One region of the Stenotrophomonas sp. 59 genome, then DNA from elsewhere that is predicted to be linked to it. Evidence: predicted binding sites of a transcription regulator. Region 1 holds the regulator's gene; the other holds the start of a gene.
The links. The regulator FliA, encoded in region 1, starts transcription of late flagellar genes. The targets are predictions, from matches to a motif close to TAAAGTTTNNCNNNCNNNGGCCGATAA.

Region 1 (6,152 bases):
TGATCGTGCGCGGCGCACCACCAAAGGCATCGGTGAGTGCGTCGGCCATGATCCGGTACTTGCCCTCGTTGACCGAGGAGATCGCGTACATGACCACGAAGAAGGCGAGCAGCAGCGTCATCAGGTCGGCATAGGGGATCGCCCATGCTTCATGGTTGGCGTGCTCTTCGTGGTGCTTGCGGCGGGCCATGTCAGTGCAGGAAGCCGGAGAGGTTGGTTTCGATGTTGCGCGGGTTCTCGCCCTGGGCGATCGATATCAGGCCTTCGATGACCATTTCGCGGTCGCGCGTGTTGTGCGAGATCACACTCTTGAGCTTGGCGGCGATCGGCAGGAACAGCAGGTTGGCCGAGGCGATGCCATAGATGGTGGCGGTGAACGCGGCAGCGATGCCGTGGCCCAGCTTGCTCGGGTCGGCCAGGTTCTTCATCACCGCGATCAGGCCGAGCACGGCGCCGATGATGCCCAGCGTGGGCGCGTAGATGCCCATCGCCTCGAATACCTTGGCACCGGCCTGGTCCTGGTGTTCCTGGCTGCCCAGTTCGATTTCCAGCATGTGCCGCATCGATTCGGGCTCGATGCCGTCCACCAGCAGCTGCAGGCCCTTGCGCAGGAACGGGTCCTGCTGCGCTTCCACCTGCGATTCCAGGCCCAGCAGGCCCTGGCGACGGGCGATGTTGCTCCACTCGACGATCTGCTGGATCAGTTCGCGGCGATCGCTGTGCGGCGGGCGCACGACCCAGCGCACGATCTTGAACGCATGCTTGAACACTGCCGGCGAAGTGTGCAGCAGGATCGCGGCAACGGTGCCGACGATGACGATCACGAACGCCGCAGGCGACCACAGCGATGCCAGGCCGGCGCCCTTGAGGATGCTGCCACCGACCAGCGAGGCCAGGGCGAGAAAGAGTCCAATGAGGCTGAGTCTATCCATGGTTCCGGTATCGGCTTGTATGAATGGGACTTGAGACACCGGGAGAACGCGTACAGACGGTAGTCACAGTTTTCGGGTCGCCGGGTCATGCCCGGCGGGGTTCAGCGGATGCCGTCCACGTCCAGGATCAGTGCCATGCGACCATCGCCGATCAAGGTTGCACCGGCATAACCGCGCAGGCCGCGCAGGGCTTTCGGCAGTGGCTTGATGACCACTTCCTCGCGCCCGCGCACCTGGTCCACGACCAGTCCGAAGCGCGCTTCACCGGCCTGCAGCACCACGATGGTCAGCAGGGTCGACGCGGCGGGCGTCACATCCAGCCACTGGCGCAGGTCGACCAGCGGCAGGGTGTGCGAGCGGCGGTCGAGCACGGCGCGGCCATCGAACCAGCCCAGCGACGTGCGCGGTGCGTGCAGCACTTCCATCACACGCGCCAGCGGTAGCGCGTAGACGTCCTCGCCGGCCTGCACCAGCAGGGTCGGCAGGATCGCCAGGGTGAGCGGCACGCGGATCAGGAAGCGGCTGCCACGCCCCAGTTCCGACTGGATCTGGATCTGGCCGCTCAGTTCGCGGATGCGCGACTGCACCACGTCCATGCCGACGCCGCGGCCGGAAATATCGGTGACCTGCTGCTTGGTCGAGAAGCCGGGCAGGAACACCAGGTGCAGGCATTCCTCGCTGCTCAGGCGGGCAGCGGCTTCCGGATCGATCAGGCCCTTTTCGCGCGCCTTGGCACGCAGCTTTTCCGGGTCGATGCCGGCGCCATCGTCCTGCACCTCGATGCTGACGTAGTCACCTTCCTGCTGGGCGGACAGGCGCACATGGCCCATCCGCGGCTTGCCCTGCGCTTCACGCAGGTCGGGCATTTCCACGCCGTGGTCGATGGCGTTGCGGACCAGATGCACCAGCGGGTCGGCCAGCGCTTCGACCAGGTTGCGGTCGAGCTCGGTCTCGGCGCCGACCAGCTCGAGGTCCACTTCCTTCTTCAGCGAGCGGGCGACGTCGCGGGCGACCTTGGGGAAGCGCGAGAACACCTTGCCCACCGGCTGCATGCGGGTACGCATCACCGCCGACTGCAGGCGGGCAGTGGCGATGTCCAGCGTCGATACGGCGCGGTCCAGCTCCTCGTCGCGCAGGCGTGCACGCAGGGTCTTCAGGCGGTTGCGTGACAGCACCAGTTCGCCGATCAGGTTGACGATCGCATCCAGGCGTTTGGTGTCCACGCGCACGGTGTGCTCGGCCTCGGCCATCGGCTTGGCTGCAGGCTTGGCTGCGGGTGCCGGGACGGGGGCCGGGCGCGGTGCTGCGGCGGGTGCCGCCGCGACGGCGGCAGCAGGCTTGGTGCCTGGCGCAGCGCCACCGTGCAGCTGGTCCAGCAGGGCTTCGAACTCGTCTTCGCTGATCAGGCCGTCGTCGGCCTTCTTCGCCGGCGCGACTGCGGTCGGCGCGTTGCCGCCGTGCAGCTGGTCGAGCAGGGCCTCGAATTCGTCGTCGGTGATCAGATCGCTGCCGCCTGCCGCAGGCGCGGCCGCAGCGACCGGTGCGGCAGTGCCACCGTTCATGTCGAACTGCGCGATCAGGTCCGGCGGCGCATAGCCCGGCTCGGTACCGGAGGACACGGCGTCCAGCATCGACTGCAGGTAGTCCAGCGATTGCTGGGCGGCGTCGAAGTGGTGGGCCTGCAGTACCGCCTGCCCGGCACGCGCGATGCCAAGTGCTTCTTCAGCGGCGTGGCACAGCTCGACCATGGCGGTGACGCCAAGGAAGCCGGCGCCGCCCTTGAGCGTGTGGTAGCCGCGGAACACCGCGTTGAGTTGCTCGGTGTCCTGCGGTGCCTGCTCCAGCGACACCAGCTGTTCGCCCAGGCGATCCAGGATTTCCTGGGCCTCGATGATGAAATCGGCAGTGATGTCGTCGGATACCGCGCTCATGCTTACAGCCCCAGATCCGACAACAGGTCGTCGGCGTCGTTCTGCGAGACCGCGTGGCGGTCCAGTCCCTTCAGTGCCGGCCCGGCCAGTTCCGGATCGGTGCGATGCTGTTCCGGCGGCAGGCCGAGTGCGCCAAAGCCCTCGTGCACGCGGCGGACGATGCCGACCACGCGACGGATGATCTGCCCGGTCAGGTCCTGGTAGCTCTGGGTCAGGGCGATCTCGGTCAGGTTGTGGCGGATGCGCTCGAGCTGCGCGTCCTGGCCCGGCTGCAGGCCTTCGGCGCGCAGCTGTTCGGTCAGGCTGCGGCATTCCTCGGCCAGGTCCAGGGTGCGGTGCGTGGCCTGTTCGGTCATCGCAACCACGTGGTCAAGGCGTGCGCAGGCGTCGTCCAGCTCGCCGGCCTCGCTGGGCACGGTCGGCAGTTCACCCAGTGCCTGTCCCAGCTCGCGGGCCAGCCGCGAGAGGCCGCTCATCATCGGCTGCGTACGCAGCGCGACCAGTCCGTCGATGCGTTGCCGCCAGGCGGCTTCGTCACCGGACTCCAGTGCGTCCAGGGCTTCCTGCAGGCGCAGGGCGAGGGCGTTCTTGTCGACCGTGGTATCCATCAGGCGCTGGCCGCCAGGCGTTCGAAGATCTTGCCGAGCTTCTCTTCCAGCGTCTGCGCGGTGAACGGCTTGATGATGTAGCCGTTCACGCCGTTCTGGGCGGCTTCGATGATCTGCTCGCGCTTGGCCTCGGCGGTGACCATCAGCACCGGCAGGGTCTTCAGCTTGGCATCGGCGCGGATCGCCTTCAGCAGCTCGATGCCGGTCATCACCGGCATGTTCCAGTCGGTGACCACGAAATCGAACGGCTGGCTCTGCAGCAGCGACAGCGCGGCATGCCCGTCCTCGGCTTCGGCGGTGTTGGTGAAGCCCAGATCGCCCAGCAGGTTCTTGACGATTCGACGCATGGTCGAGAAGTCGTCGACGATCAGGATGCGCATGTTCTTGTTCAAAGCAGAGTTCCTTTGTTGTTCATTCCGGGCGGCCGGGGGCAGCCGCCTCGGGCATGTTCATTCTTCCAGGCCGGCGTCCGCCGCCTCGAAAATCTTGAGCCGGCCACGCAGGCGCAGCACCGCCTGGCCGTGGATCTGGCAGACCCGCGACTCGCTCACGCCGAGCACCGCGCCGATCTCCTTCAGGTTCAGTTCCTGCTCGTAATAGAGCGAGAGCACCAGTTGTTCGCGCTCGGGCAGGTGGCCGATGGCCTTGCCCAGCTCGCGGCCGAACTCGCCGCGCTCCAGCACCTGCTGCGGGGTCGGGCCGCCCTGGGCGACGGTGTCCAGCTCGCCCTGGTCCTCGATGCGCGATTCCAGGCTCAGCACCTGGCCGCGTGCGGCGTCTTCCATCAACCGCAGGTATTCGGGCAGTGGCATCTCCATCGCGGCGGCCACTTCGGTGGCGCTTGCGGCGCGGCCGCTGCTCTGTTCCAGGCGGCGGATGGTGGCGGCGGCATCGCGGGCACGGCGGTGCACCGAGCGCGGCACCCAGTCTCCACGGCGGATCTCGTCGATCATCGAACCGCGGATGCGGATCGATGCATAGGTCTCGAACGAGGCGCCCTGATCGGCGTCGTAGCTGCGCGAGGCTTCGATCAGGCCCATCATGCCGGCCTGGATCAGGTCGTCCACTTCAACGCTGGCCGGCAACCGCGCGGCCAGGTGGTGGGCGATGCGCCGCACCAGGTCCGAGTGCTGGGCGATGACCTCGTTGGCCGCCGAGCGCTGGACCTCCCGGTACTGGGCTGCACCTTTCATGCGGCCACCCCGCGCTGCTTGAGAATGCGCTCAAGGAAGAACTCGACGCCGCCACGCGGTTCGGTCGGCGCCTGCCAGCGCGCGGTGCGACGCGCGATCTCGGTGATCGCCAGCGCCGCCGGGCTGGACGGGTAGGCCTTCACCACCGGCTGCTGGCGCTGCACCGACAGGCGCAGCCAGTCATCCTGCGGTACGCAGCCCAGGTAGTTCAGCGAGACATCGGCGAGGAACTTCTCGCAGACACGGGTCAGCTTCTCGTACAGCACGCGGCCCTCGTTGGGGTCGCGCACCATGTTGGCCACCACCTGGATGCGGTCCACGCCGCGTTCGCGCGAGAGCACCTTGATCAGCGCGTAGGCGTCGGTGATCGAAGCCGGTTCGTCACAGACCACCACCACGGTGTCCTGCGCCGCCTGGCAGAAGGTCAGCACGCCGTCGGTGATGCCCGCGGCGGTGTCGACCACCATGATGTCCAGTTCGCGTTCCAGCTCTGAGAACACGTTGACCAGGCCGACGTGCTCGGCCGGGGCCAGCTCGGCCATGTGCCGGCGGCCGGATGCGGCCGGCACTACCAGCACGCCGTTCGGGCCTTCGACGATGACGTCTTCCAGCGAGCAGCGGCCGGCGACCAGGTCGGCCAGCGTAAAGGTGGGATTCAGCCCCAGGATCACGTCGATGTTGGCCAGGCCAAGATCGGCGTCCAGCAGCAGCGTGCGCTTGCCCATGCCGGCCAGTGCCACGGCCAGGTTGGCGGACACATTCGTCTTGCCCACGCCGCCCTTGCCACCGGTCACGGCAATGGTGCGCACAGGGCCGAGCGGCTCGCTGCGGGTGGCCGACAGCGGGAAGGTCTTGGTCAGCTTGGCGTACTCACGCGACGGCATGGTTCAACTCCGGGTTGCAGGGCATATCGGCCGCTCGGCGCAAATCTTCAAGGCGAAGTACAAGATTGGCTGCACTGGCCCGGTGCAGGTCGTCCGGAACGTCCTGGCCATCGGTCACCCAGGTGATCGGCAGGGCATGGTCCACGGCCACCGACAGGGCGTTGCCGAAGCGGCCGGTCTCGTCCAGCTTGCTCAGTACCAGGCCCTGCAGGTTGGCGGCGCCGAAGCGGCGGACCACCTCGTCCATGTCGCCGAAGCTGGTGTTGGCCGGCAGCACCAGCAGGGTGCGCACCTGGCGGGCGGCGCGCAGCCACTGCAGCTGGGCGGCCAGTGCGCGGTCGCGCGGGCCCAGCCCGGCGGTATCGATCAGCACCAGCTTGTAGTCCTTCAGGCGTTCCAGCAGCTGGTCCAGGTCGGTGCCGCTGTTGGCCTCGTGCACGGCGATGCCGAGCTGGCGGCCGTAGCCGTACAGCTGCTCGCGGGCGCCGATGCGGGTGGTGTCGGTGGTCACCAGGGCGACGTCACGCGGCGCGTGCTTCTCGGCGAAGCGCGAGGCCAGCTTGGCGATGGTTGTGGTCTTGCCGGCGCCGGTCGGGCCGACCAG
Region 2 (6,152 bases), 1.9 Mb from region 1:
TCCCGGACCCGATGATGTAGAGCCGAGCCTGCACTCGGCTGATTCCCCGCCGGCCCACGGAACAGCACCGCCTAGGCCGCCGCGCGTGCCGCCCGCTGTTCCGGCTGCAGCCGGAACGCGCCCACCGCTTCGGCCAGCGTGTGTACCTGCGCCTGCATCTGCGCGGTGGAGGCACCGGCTTCTTCCACCAGGCTGGCGTTGCGCTGGGTGCTGGCTTCCATCTGCACGATGGTCTGGTTCACCTGCGCGATGCCGGCATGCTGGTCCTGCGATGCACTGCGGATACCGGCCAGCAGCTCGGCCAGCTGCTGCACGCTGCCAACGATCTCGCCCATGGTGGTGCCCGCCTGCTCGGCCTGCTGGTTGCCTTGCCCGACCCGCGCCACCGAATCCTCGATCAATCCCTTGATCTGCTTCGCCGCCTCGGCACTGCGCTGGGCCAGCAGGCGTACTTCTGCCGCCACCACGGCAAAGCTGCGGCCCTGCTCGCCCGCACGTGCCGCCTCCACGGCCGCGTTGAGCGCAAGGATGTTGGTCTGGAACGCGATGCCATCAATCAGCTGGGTGATATCGCCGATCCGGCGCGACGCCTCGCTGATGCCCTGCATGGTCGCCACCACCTGGCCCACCGCCTCACCACCGCGCTGTGCCACCGCAGCGGCACCCTTGACCAGCGCGTCCGCACGCCCTGCGGCATCCGCGTTGCGGCCGACGGTGTCGGTCAGCTCATGCATCGATGCGGCGGTCTCTTCCAGGTTGGCTGCCTGTTGTTCGGTGCGCTGCGACAGGTCGTGATGGCCGGCGACGATCTCGCCAACACCGGTATCGAGGCTGGCGGTAGCATGCTGGATGCGGGTGACGATGCGGCCCAGCTGCGCGACCGTCGCATTGGCATCGTCGCGCATGCGCGCGAACACCCCCTGCAGTTCACCCTCCATGCGCACGCTGAGGTCACCGCGGGCCAGCGCGGCAAGCAGTGCCTGCAGGTCGCCGAGATTGGTTTCAAAGGTCGCCAGCAGGCGATTGATGCTGGTCGACAGCGTGCGCACGAAGCCCTGCTTGCCCTCCAGCGCGATGCGCCCATGCAGGTCACCGTGAGCGGCGGCGTCGACCAGCGCGGCCACTTCGGTTTCCAACAGGGTTTCCAGCGCACGGCTGCGCCATTCCACCGCCACGCCAAGGAACTGGCCTTCGTCGATGATGGCGTTGGCAATCAGCTGGTAGCGCACCCCTGCATGGCCGATCTCGCGCTCCTCGCGCTGGCGCACGCTGACCAGGCTGCCCAGCGCTGGATGCAGGCGCACCGCGTCGCTGCCCACCAGCTCTTCGACCTGGCGCTCGAGCTGCAGCAGCAGTGCCGGGTTGGCGTAGGCAACCTGCCCTTCCGCATCGATCACCATCAGGCCGGTCTGCGCGCTGTCCAATGCCTGGCGCACGCGGGTGTTGCCGCGCGCCACCGCCCGCTCGGTCTCAATGCGCGCGCGCAGGCGCTGCTGCATGTCGACCAGGCGCTGGGCCAGCAGGCCGATCTCGTCGTTGGCGTTGTAGACGCGCAGGGTGGTGTCCAGGCGGTCGTCAGCGATGTCGCTGGCGAAACGCAGGGTGTCCTGGATCGGCTGGCGCACCGCGCGCAGGACCAGCACCAGGCTGGTGATCAATACACCGGCAACCAGCAGCAGCGTGAGTGCGAACAGCACGCTCATGGCGCGTGCGCCGGCCTGCTGGCGTGCCTGTGCACTGGCCAGCGCCGCGACCTGTGCCTGCTGGAATGCGGCCAGCGCCGGTGCCACGCCAGCGGCGGTTTCCAGCAGTGACTGTGCTTCCACATCCAGCCCGACACGCGCGGCGGTGTAGCCCAGCAACGCGACCTGGTAGCCCTCCATTCCGCTGCGCAGGGCGTCCTGCACATCGGCAGGCAGACCAGCCAGCGCCAGATCGAATGGCAGTTTTTCTTCGCTCGCACGATCGGCGTGCGTGGAATCACCATCGAGCAGCAACAGCGCCTCCTGACGGCGCATCTTCTGCAGGGACAGCGCCAGCGACGGCCGCTGCTGGGCGTCCACCTGGGTCTGCAGGGCATCGGCCGCCTGCTGCAGCTGCGCGGCAAGGCCAGCGTCGCCGCGACCCATTTCATCGACACGTTCGAACAGCGCCACCACACCCTGCGAGAACGCGTCAGCGGCCTCGGTCAGCGCCTGCAGGGCCTTGCGCCGGCTGGCATCCATCGGCATCGCACGCAGCGCCTGCAGATCGGCCTGCAGGGCTTTCTGGGTCACCAGCAACTGGTTGCGGTCGGCATCATCGAAACTGCGTGCATACTGGGTCTGCAGGCGGCGCGCTTCGGCCACCCGCGTGGCCAGGCTCGCAGCCAGATCGCTGCCGCGCTGGTAGCTGGCCTGGCTGCGTGCAGCCTGTGCGCTGGCGTGGCCGGTCCAGGCGTAGACGGCAGCGATCGCGACCAGGCCAAGCCCACAGACCCACAGGGTCGCCTTGAGCTTGTTGGCCACGCTGAGCCGATGCGGCTGCAGCCAGCGCAGCAGGCCGGGGGACGCCGAGCGCAACGTGCCAAGGCGCGCGCGCAGGGACCTGAGGTGGGGGACAACGGCCGACATGACAGACTCCAGGCGGAAGGACGCACCTGTATCGGCCGGATCTGACGCAACTTTAGGGATTTTTTTCGTTCGCCCACGCCGATCGCTGACGGACGCGGCCTTTGTACCGGGCACAGGCGACGGGGGGATGACATCGCCGCCGCGCTTGACCTCAACCCCGGTTGGGGGAGCACAGTGGACCTCCCTCCCCCGACCGGTGCCGCCATGACCACGCTCGATGTCCCCCGCTATCTGCAACGCCTGCAGCTGGATGCGCCACCACCGCTGACGCTGGACGGACTGACCCTGCTGCAGCAGCGCCACAACGCGCTGCTGCCATTCGAGACGCTCAGCTGCCTGCTGCGCGACGCGGTGCCGATCGACCTGGACAGCGTGCAGCGCAAGCTGCTCGACGAGCGCCGGGGTGGCTACTGCTTCGAACTCAATGGCGGACTGCTGGCCCTGCTGCAGGCACTGGGCTTCGATGCGCAGCCGCTGAGTGCGCGCGTCCTGCTGGCCGCACAGGACGGCGAGCTGACTGCACGGACCCACCTGCTGCTGCGCGTGCATGTGGAGGGCGATGATTGGCTGGTGGATGCCGGTTTCGGCAGCCTGACCCCGACCGTGCCGCTGTGCCTGCACGATGCGCAGCCGCAGGTCACGCCGCATGAGCGCTATCTGCTGCAGCGCCTGCCCGAGCAGGGCGACTTCGTGCTGTCAGCCGAATCCAGCGACGGCTGGCGGGCGATGTACCGCTTCGATCTGCAGGCACCTGCACCGATCGACAACGTGGTGGGCAACTGGTACGTATGCACCCACCCCGATTCCAGCTTTCCGGGCCAGCTGCGCGCCTCGCTGACCGGGCCCGACTGGCGCCGCACCATCGGCAGCGGCAACTACACCGAGTACCGCCCCGGGCAGGCGCCGGACAAGCGCCCGCTGCACGATGTCGGCGATGTCCGCGAGGTGCTGCAGCAGCGTTTCGGCATGCAACTGCCCGACGACCCGCGACTGGACCCGGCGATCAACGATTGGCTGCAGCGCTCGCGTGCCGCGACCCTGTAGAGCCGAGCCCATGCTCGGCTGAGCTTGGGCGGCTGGGCCAACAGCAGCCGAGCGTGGGCCCGGCTCTACAGAACTGCCCGGGCCTGCAGCGCGATGCGGTTGCCTTCACTGTCGCGGATCTCGGCCACGCGCCAGTCGCCGGCATCGGCCGGACCGAAGCGCAGTTCGGCACCTGCCTGCAGCGCGCGCGAGAGGCTGGCATCCAGATCATCCACGCCGATATAGATGCGCGCGCCCTGCTCGGAGGGCCGGTAGTCCGCACCTTGCACCAGCGCCATGCTGGCACCCTCCGCGTCATCCGAAAACGGCAGGTACGCCATCTGGCAGTCATGCAGCAGGATCGGCGCATCCACGTCCACCCGCAGCCATTGCTGGTAGAACGCGATGGCACGGGCCAGGTCACTGGCGGGGATTTCAACGTGCAGGATCGGGTTCATGCTTTTTCCTGGTGCCGGCAGCTCAGATGATGCGCAGGGTAATCGCCTTCAGCACCGCGCGGGTGCGGTCGCGGGTGCCGAGCTTGTCGAGGATGGCCGAGACATAGTTCTTCACCGTGCCCTCGGCCAGGAACAGGCTGCGCGCGATCTCCTTGTTGCTGTAGCCACCGGCCAGCAGGCGCAGGATCGCTACTTCGCGCTCACCGAAGGTATCGGTGGGCGGCGCTTCATCATGGAAGCGGTAGCGGGCGCGTACCGGCTCGGTGCTGACCGGCAGCAGCAGGGTCTCACCGGTGGCAACGCGCTCGATCGCCTCGCGCAGGTCGGCCGGTGCTGCGTCCTTGAGCAGGAATCCCTGCGCTCCTGCCTCGCTGGCGCGCAGCAGCAGATCACTTTCATCGAAGGTGGTCAGCAGCAGCAGCGGGGTGGCGTCACCGCGTGCACGCAGCTGGCGCAGCGCTTCGATGCCGTCCATCCCGGGCATGCGGATGTCACTGAGCACCACGTCCACCGGCTGGGTGGCCAGCGCATCCAGCAGCGCCTGGCCGTCTTCGGCCTCCAGCACCACCTCCACGCCCAGCCCCTGCAACAGCGCGCGCAGGCCGGCACGGACCAGCGCCTGGTCGTCGGCCAGGGCAACACGGATCGCGCCGCCGCTCATGCCGGCACCCACGCGGTCAGGTGCATGCCACCCTGTGCGGTGCGGGCCAGTTCCAGCTGGCCGCGCACTGCGGCCAGGCGCTCACGCATGCCGGCGATGCCGTTGCCCTCGCGGATGCGCTCGGCGCGCTGGCCGTCATCACGGATGTCGATACGCAACCGGGAATCCTCTTCGTTGATCGTCAGCCATACGGTGTCTGCGTTGCCATGCCGGGCGGCATTGGTCAGCGCTTCCTGTACCAGGCGCAGCACAGTCTCTGCCATCAGCGGGTCAGCCACGCGCACGCTCTCGCCGATCTGCAGCTGCAGCTTCGGGCGCGGGAACGGCGCGGCCAGCGCGTGCAGCGCAGTGGCCAGATCGAGGCCGCGATCATCGCGCATCGATTGCACCACCTGGCGGATGTCGGCCAGCAACTCGCCGGACAGCTGCTCGGCCAGCACCAGTCCTTCGCGCCCGGCCAGCACAGGGTCGGCCGCAAGGGCGCGCAGGTTCAAGCGCATCGCGGTGAGCTTGTGCCCGGCCACATCGTGCAGTTCGCGGGCCAGGCGCAGGCGCTCGGCATCGCGTGCACTGTCGGCCAGCAGTGCACGTGTCGCCAGAAGATCGGCATTGACGCGGGCCAGGTCATCGCGGGCCAACGCAGTGCTGCGCGCGTAGTGTGCGGTCAGTGCGGCAAATGCCTGGAAGCCGCCATACAGCAGCACCACCAGCAACGGCTGGGTGAAACCACTGTGGCGCAGCACGAGATACATGGCGAGGTTGGCCAGCAGTGCAACACCCAGCACGAAGCGCGGTGGCCAATGCTCGGCCAGCTGCGCCACCAGCACCACCAGCAGTACCGGCGCGGTTCCGGTGCGCGGCTGCAGGGCAACCAGTGTGATCGCCAGCACGGCCTGCAGCACCGCGGCCAGTGCACGCACGCGGATCGGCATTGCCGCCCATCCGTGCACCACGAACAGCAGCAGGAACGCGCCAAGCGACGCCTGGCTGAGGCCGGCACCGGCGCCCTGCACGCCGAATGACAGGCCCACCACCAGCACGGTGACCAGGCCGGCGAGGCTGAGGGGACGCAACAGGTGGCGGAACAGGCTGGGCATGACCTGATGCTGACGGCCGCGGCAGCAACCGGCAATGGGTCCAACGCAGAAAGTGACTTCTGGCACGTCGGATCGATGACCACTGGCCCTGAACCCACCAACGCGCCCCGCGCAGACTGGCTCCACACCGCAACACACCACCCACCTCCGGAGCCACCGCCATGATCCGCACCGCCCTGCTCAGCACCGCCCTGACTGCCCTGGCCCTGGCCAGTGGTGCCCACGCTGCCGATCTGGCAGTGACCGTACACGATGTCCGCGTGCAGACCGGCACCCTGCGCGTTGCACTGGTCGACAGCGC

Region 2: QP552_RS18725 (methyl-accepting chemotaxis protein) is a predicted target of FliA. The motif match lies at 2,641-2,667, and genes of this name have one in related genera.

What each region holds. Positions count from the first base shown of each region.
Region 1 is NZ_CP127408.1:2,150,756-2,156,907, forward strand. Features, by position in the region: partial or broken gene motD (flagellar motor protein MotD) at 1-190, opposite strand, end outside; gene QP552_RS10020 (flagellar motor protein) at 192-932, opposite strand; gene QP552_RS10025 (chemotaxis protein CheA) at 1,034-2,863, opposite strand; gene QP552_RS10030 (protein phosphatase CheZ) at 2,866-3,471, opposite strand; gene cheY (chemotaxis response regulator CheY) at 3,471-3,863, opposite strand; gene QP552_RS10040 (RNA polymerase sigma factor FliA) at 3,921-4,664, opposite strand; gene QP552_RS10045 (MinD/ParA family protein) at 4,661-5,548, opposite strand; gene flhF (flagellar biosynthesis protein FlhF) at 5,535-6,152, opposite strand, start outside.
Region 2 is NZ_CP127408.1:4,083,935-4,090,086, forward strand. Features, by position in the region: gene QP552_RS18725 (methyl-accepting chemotaxis protein) at 72-2,612, opposite strand; gene QP552_RS18730 (arylamine N-acetyltransferase) at 2,817-3,656, shown strand; gene QP552_RS18735 (VOC family protein) at 3,722-4,093, opposite strand; gene QP552_RS18740 (response regulator transcription factor) at 4,116-4,754, opposite strand; gene QP552_RS18745 (histidine kinase) at 4,751-5,851, opposite strand; gene QP552_RS18750 (DUF2141 domain-containing protein) at 6,013-6,152, shown strand, end outside.